2 linked regions of the Catellatospora sp. TT07R-123 genome follow. The protein of the gene in region 1 binds, or shares a complex with, the protein of each later gene. Links are inferred from orthologs where the notes say so. Each region holds a gene or a part of one and is shown in the gene's direction. Other genes may lie near its edges.

Region 1 (3,203 bases):
CGTGATCCCATCCCCTGGGGAGGACGATCGATGAAGGACTGGATCGCCGGTCTGCTGGCCGTGCTCGGGACGCTGCTGATCCTGGCCGGTGCGACGGTGACCGTCGTGAAGACACTCACCCCCGATCCGGGCGCGACCGCCGCCCTCACCACGGACCCGCTGGGTGCGACCGCCGTGGCCGCGGGCAGCCGGTTCACCCGCTGGCTGCACCGCATCAGCGCGGCCGACCGGCTCATCGGCTGGGGCGTGGTGCTGCTGGTGCTCGCCGCGGTCGCCGCAGGCGCGATCTCGCTCAATCTCAGCGCCGCCGCGGGAACTCGCTGACCAGCGACACGCCGAACGTGAACGGCGGCCCGGCCCGCGTGACCGGGCCGCCAACCTACACCGTTCGGCGCGGCTAGGTGCACCCCGTGCTCCCAGGCCACCTGCGAAGGATTATTCTGCCTCCGAGGTACGCCTCAACTGATCAATCCGGCGGCGGCGCGCAGGCGCCAGGCGGCCGGGCCAGCCACAGGAGGCCACACGTGACCACCGTCGCACCGCAGCCGATCGCGACGCGGCCCTACCCCGTGCGTAAGCAGGTCAAGGGTTCGGCGCTCGCGCGTCTGCTGCGCACCACGGATGCGAAGCAGATCGGGATCATGTACATGGTCACCGCCTTCGTGTTCTTCATGATCGGTGGCCTGCTGGCGCTGCTGATGCGCGCCGAGCTGGCGAAGCCGGGAATGCAGTTCCTGACGCCGGAGCAGTACAACCAGCTGTTCACGATGCACGGCACGATCATGCTGCTGTTCTTCGCGACGCCGATCGTGTTCGCGTTCGCGAACTACGTGGTGCCGATCCAGATCGGTGCGCCGGACGTCTCGTTCCCGCGCCTGAACTCCTTCGCGTACTGGCTGTACCTGTTCGGCGCGAGCCTGGCCACCGCCGGGTTCATCACGCCGGGCGGCGCCGCGGACTTCGGCTGGTTCGCGTACGCGCCGCTCAACGACGCGATCAACTCGCCCGGCATCGGCGCCGACATGTGGATCGCCGGCCTGGTGCTGTCGGGTCTGGGCACCATCCTCGGCGCGGTCAACATGATCACCACGATCCTGACCCTGCGCGCGCCCGGCATGACGATGTTCCGTATGTCGATCATGACGTGGAACATCCTCGTCACCAGCCTTCTGGTGATCATGGTCTTCCCGCTGCTGGCCGCCGCGCTGCTGGCCCTGCTGGCCGACCGCCGCCTCGGCGCCCACGTCTTCGACCCCGCCACCGGCGGCCCGATGCTGTGGCAGCACCTCTTCTGGTTCTTCGGCCACCCTGAGGTGTACATCGTCGCGCTACCATTCTTCGGCATCATCTCCGAGGTCATCCCGGTCTTCAGCCGCAAGCCGATCTTCGGCTACACCGGTCTGGTCGCCGCGACCCTCGGCATCGCCGCGCTGTCGATGAGCGTGTGGGCGCACCACATGTTCGCCACCGGCCAGGTGCTGCTGCCGTTCTTCTCGTTCCTGAGCTTCCTGATCGCCGTGCCCACCGGCATGAAGTTCTTCAACTGGATCGGCACCATGTGGCGGGGCCAGATCACCTTCGAGACGCCGATGCTGTTCGCCGTCGGCTTCCTGGTGACCTTCCTCTTCGGCGGCCTGTCGGGCGTGCTGCTGGCCAGCCCGCCGATCGACTTCCAGGTGTCGGACTCCTACTTCGTCGTCGCGCACTTCCACTACGTGCTCTTCGGCACCATCGTGTTCGCCGTGTACTCGGGCATCTACTTCTGGTTCCCGAAGATGTTCGGCCGCATGATGGACGAGAAGCTGGGCAAGGTCCACTTCTGGCTGACCTTCATCGGCTTCAACGCCACCTTCCTGGTGCAGCACTGGCTCGGCGCCGAGGGCATGCCCCGCCGGTACGCCGACTACCTGCCCACGGACGGCTTTACCTTCCTGAACACGTTCTCGACCATCGGCGCGTTCATCCTGGGCGCCTCCACGCTGCCGTTCATCTACAACGTGTGGAAGTCGTACCGGACTGGCCCGATCGTGACCGTGGACGACCCGTGGGGCCACGGCAACTCGCTGGAGTGGGCGACCAGCTGCCCGCCGCCGCTGCGCAACTTCGACAGCATGCCGCGCATCCGCTCCGAGCGGCCCGCGTTCGACGCGAAGTTCCCGCACCTGGCGGTCAGCACCGGCACCAAGGCCCCGGTCATCGAGGCGCCGAGCTACTCGCACGGCCGCCACGGCGGCGACCACGAGGTCTGACCCACCACCTGCTTCACCCGAGGCCCCGGCCCGCCGCATCCCGGCGGGCCGGGGCCTCGGCCGTTCGGCGGCGCCGCGCCGCGACCGGTGCGCGCCGCGGCGCGCACCGGCGGCAAGATCGGCGTTTGCGGTCGAAGTGTGCGGCCTGGCGTGACTTCGTGACCGGCGATGGCGATCAAGGCGGCGGCGATCAAGGTGACGGGAATTACCCCGGGTCAGCCGGTAAACGGATTGCCTGAAAGTCGGGGGTGTCGGGCACCATGGTCGGCTGGAGGTAACAACCGCAATGACCATCGAGCCTTACCGCAAGATTCTCGGCCTGCCCGGCGTACGTGCGTTGCTGCTGGTCGGGCTGGTGGCTCGGATCCCGGTCATCGCCACCGGCATCGTGCTGACGCTGCACGTCGTCAACACCCTCGGCCTCGGCTTCGCCCAGGCGGGCCTCGTCGGCACCGCGTCCACCCTCGGCTCGGCGATCGGCTCCCCGATCACCGGCCGCATGATCGACCGGTACGGCCTGCGCCCCGTCCTGATCACCACCACCGCCGCGCAGGCCCTGTTCTGGCTCGCCGCGCCCCGCCTCGGCTACGCGGTCCTGCTCGGCGCCGCCGCGATCGCCGGAGTGCTGGGGCTGCCCGTGTTCACCATCGTCCGGCAGAGCCTGGCCGCGATGGTCCCCGCCGACCAGCGCCGCCCCGGGTTCGCGCTGGACTCGATGGCGGTCGAGCTGTCGTACATGGTCGCCCCGGCGGGGGCCGTGGCCGCGGTGAGCCAGTTCGGCAGCCGCCCGGTCATGATCGCCGTCGGCGTAGGGGTGGTGCTGGCCGGGGTCGCGCTCATCGCCCTCAACGCGCCGACCCAGGCCCCGGTCGAGGACGGCGAGTCCGAGGCCGCCGTGCCGCGCCGCCAGTGGCTGCGCCCCCGCGTGATCGCCCTGTTCGCGCTCACGGCGTC
Region 2 (3,064 bases), 760 kb from region 1 along the record:
ACGGTCAGGTCCTGCGCGGGGTGCTCGCCGATGGCCAGCCGCATCCGGTCGCGGACCTTGGCGTCGTCGCTGTAGAGCAGGACGGTCTTGGTACTCATGGGCACATCCTAGAGGTTGGCGTGATCCAGCGGTTGCTCGGTGCGCGCGGTGGCGGCCAGCGCTTCCTCGCGGTCGAGCTGGCGGTCGATCCGGGCCGCCTCCAGCCGCGACTGGCGGATCCACTGGGCCACGAGGATGCCGAGCATGGTGACCGACACGAGTTCGCCGCCGGCCCACAGCACCCCGCCCGCGGTGACCTGGTCGGCCCACGGATCGGCCCAGCTCAGCCCCAGTGCGGGGTACCAGTCGCCGCCGAGCAGGGTCTTGGACTGCATGATGGTCAGCCCCAGGACCGTGTGGAACGGCACACTGAGGAGCATCAGCAGAGCTCGCGCCGGGTACGGCCAGCGTCCGGGCAGCGGGTCGCGCCCCAGCAGCGGCCAGAAGAACAGGCAGCCGGTCGCGATGAAGTGCGCGTGCATCACCTCGTGCAGCCACTCGTGGCGCAGCGTCAGCTCGTAGAGGCTGGTGAAGTACAGCGCGAACGGGTTGGCGACGAAGATGGCGAAGGCCGTGAGCGGGAACGCCAGCACCGCCGCGACCCGGCTGTGCAGCACCGCCAGCAGCGTGCGGCGGGGCCGCGGCGGCAGCGTGCGCAGCGCGAGGCTGACCGGGGCGCCCAGGGCCAGGAAGATCGGGGCGACCATGGACAGCGTCATGTGCTGGACCATGTGCACGCTGACCAGCGTGGTGTCGTAGGCGCCGACGCCGGTGACGGTGACCACGGCGATGAGGGCCAGGCCGCCGAGGAAGGCCAGGGTGCGCCCGGCCGACCAGCGGTCGCCGCGGCGGCGCAGGGTGTGCGTGCCGTACAGGTACAGCGCCCCGGAGAGCACCAGACCCACCGCGAGCCACGAGTCGAGTCGGGTCTGCGTGAAGACCGTCGTGAGGCCGAACGGCGGCAGCGGGTCGCCGGAGACCGCAACGATCGAGGTCAGAGCGCTGAAATGATCGACAGGGGGCACGAGTCGAGGCTAGACCGTGGCGCCGGACACGCCGAGGTCGGGCCACGACACGCCGCCAACCAGGCACCCCGACGCTCGCCGATGCAGGTCGGGGGCAATAATGACCGCGTGACTGCCGCCTCAGCCATCGACAAGAGCAGGATCCACTCCCTGACCAGGCCGAACATGGTCAGCGTCGGGACGATCGTGTGGCTCTCCAGCGAACTCATGTTCTTCGCGGCGCTGTTCGCGATGTTCTTCGCCATCCGCGCAGCGGACTACGGCCAGTGGGAGAGGCACTTCCACGTGCTGAACCTGCCGTACGCGCTGACCTTCACGACGATCCTGGTGCTGTCTTCCATCACCTGTCAGATCGGCGTGCTGCGCGCGGAGCGCGGCGACGTGTACGGCCTGCGGTTCTGGTTCACCATCACGTTCCTGATGGGTCTGACCTTCGTGCTGGGCCAGGTGAACGAGTACATCCACCTCGTCCACGAGGGCATCAAGATCAACGCTGACGGCTACGGCTCGATGTTCTACCTCACGACGGGCTTCCACGGCCTGCACGTGACGGGCGGTCTGATCGCCTTCATCATCTACTTGATCCGCACCACCATGGGCCGGTTCACGCCGGCGCAGGCGACCTCGGCCATCGTCGTGTCGTACTACTGGCACTTCGTGGACGTGGTCTGGATCGGTCTCTTCTTCATGATCTACCTGCTGGAGCGGATGTGAGCTCGGCCATGAAAACCGAAAACGCCGTGCCGGCGCCGGGTGCCCCCCGGCAGCGCGGCCGGGCCCGCCGCCGGATGTCCGGCGCCCTGCGCATGCTTGTGGCGCTCGTGTTCGCCGGCGGCCTCTACACGACCTTCGCCCCTGGCATCCAGGCGTCCGGGGCCGCGCCGCTGAGCGACGCCGCCCAGGCCGGCCAGGCGCTGTACGACACGTCGTGCATCAGCTGCCACGGCAACAACGCCCAGGGCGTCGACGGCCGCGGCCCGAGCCTGATCGGCGTCGGCTCGGCGGCGGTGGAGTTCCAGGTGGAGACCGGCCGCATGCCGGCCGCCCGCCAGGAGGCGCAGGCGGAGCGCAAGCAGCCGCAGTTCACCAGCGACCAGTCGCGCCAGCTCGGCGCGTTCATCCAGGAGCTGGGCGGCGGCCCGCAGCTCCCGGCCGGGGAGGACTTCGCCAGCAAGGGCGACGTGTCCCGCGGCGGCGAGCTGTTCCGGATCAACTGCTCGTCCTGCCACGCGTTCTCGACCGGCGGCGGCGCGCTGTCCAGCGGCAAGTACGCCCCGACGCTGAGCGAGTCGACCGACCGCCAGCTGTACGCGGCGATGCTGACCGGCCCGCAGAACATGCCGGTCTTCGGTGACACGGAACTCACCCCGCAGGACAAGTACGACGTCATCGCCTACGTCCGCGCCCTGCAGGACGACCAGGACCCGGGCGGTTGGGGTCTCGGCCGATTCGGTCCCGTCACCGAGGGTCTGGCCATCTTCCTCGTCGGCGTCGTGGCCCTCGTCTTCGCGGCCCTCTGGATTGCAGGTAAGTCATGAGCGAGTCGAACACCCCGGTCCTGGTGGACCTGGACGACCCGAACCTCACCACGTTCGACATCGTCCGCGAGGGCGCCCGTCGGGACGGGATCGAGATCGTCCACTACGAGCCGCAGTACCCGGCGGGCTCGAAGGGCGAGCGGCGCATGGTGCGCATCGTCTCGTTCTTCTTCCTGCTGACGGGTATCGCCTCCACCGCTTTCGTGGTCGCCTTCATCTGGTGGCCGTGGGAGTACGAGATGGGCAGCAACCCCAGCAAGGTCTACACCCCGATCCTGGGCCTGACCCTGGGCCTGGCCCTGATCGGCGTGGGTCTGGGCATCCTGACCTGGGGCAAGAAGCTGCTGCCGCACGAGATCGCGATCCAGGACCGGCACGACGGCCCGTCCGACCCGGTCGAGCGCAAGATCACGGGCGAGACGCTGAAGTTCATCGGCAGCGAGCTGAGCGTGGCGCGCCGCC

Evidence for each region.
Region 2: the proteins of ctaD (region 1) and Cs7R123_RS11695 are in contact, whole or in part, in a solved structure (PDB 7CUB), measured with the Escherichia coli proteins. The link is inferred for Catellatospora sp. TT07R-123 from one-to-one orthologs.

Annotation. Positions count from the first base shown.
Region 1 is NZ_BNEM01000001.1:3,520,397-3,523,599, reverse strand. What follows is about bases 1-2,886. They hold ctaD (cytochrome c oxidase subunit I), read left to right. Parts: upstream 1-524; coding sequence 525-2,249; downstream 2,250-2,886. Other genes in these bases: Cs7R123_RS15070 (MFS transporter), read left to right, coding at 2,536-2,886; Cs7R123_RS15080 (hypothetical protein), read left to right, coding at 31-324. Also shown: more of Cs7R123_RS15070, read left to right, coding at 2,887-3,203. UniProt on the Escherichia coli protein: Cytochrome bo(3) ubiquinol oxidase is the terminal enzyme in the aerobic respiratory chain of E.coli that predominates when cells are grown at high aeration.
Region 2 is NZ_BNEM01000001.1:2,756,324-2,759,387, reverse strand. What follows is about bases 229-2,975. They hold Cs7R123_RS11695 (heme-copper oxidase subunit III), read left to right. Parts: upstream 229-1,172; coding sequence 1,173-1,778; downstream 1,779-2,975. Other genes in these bases: Cs7R123_RS11685 (ubiquinol-cytochrome c reductase iron-sulfur subunit), read left to right, coding at 2,599-2,975; Cs7R123_RS11690 (c-type cytochrome), read left to right, coding at 1,787-2,602; Cs7R123_RS11700 (cytochrome c oxidase assembly protein), read right to left, coding at 229-1,064. In the rest of the region: Cs7R123_RS11705 (hypothetical protein), read right to left, coding at 1-98; more of Cs7R123_RS11700, read right to left, coding at 108-228; more of Cs7R123_RS11685, read left to right, coding at 2,976-3,064. UniProt on the Escherichia coli protein: Cytochrome bo(3) ubiquinol terminal oxidase is the component of the aerobic respiratory chain of E.coli that predominates when cells are grown at high aeration.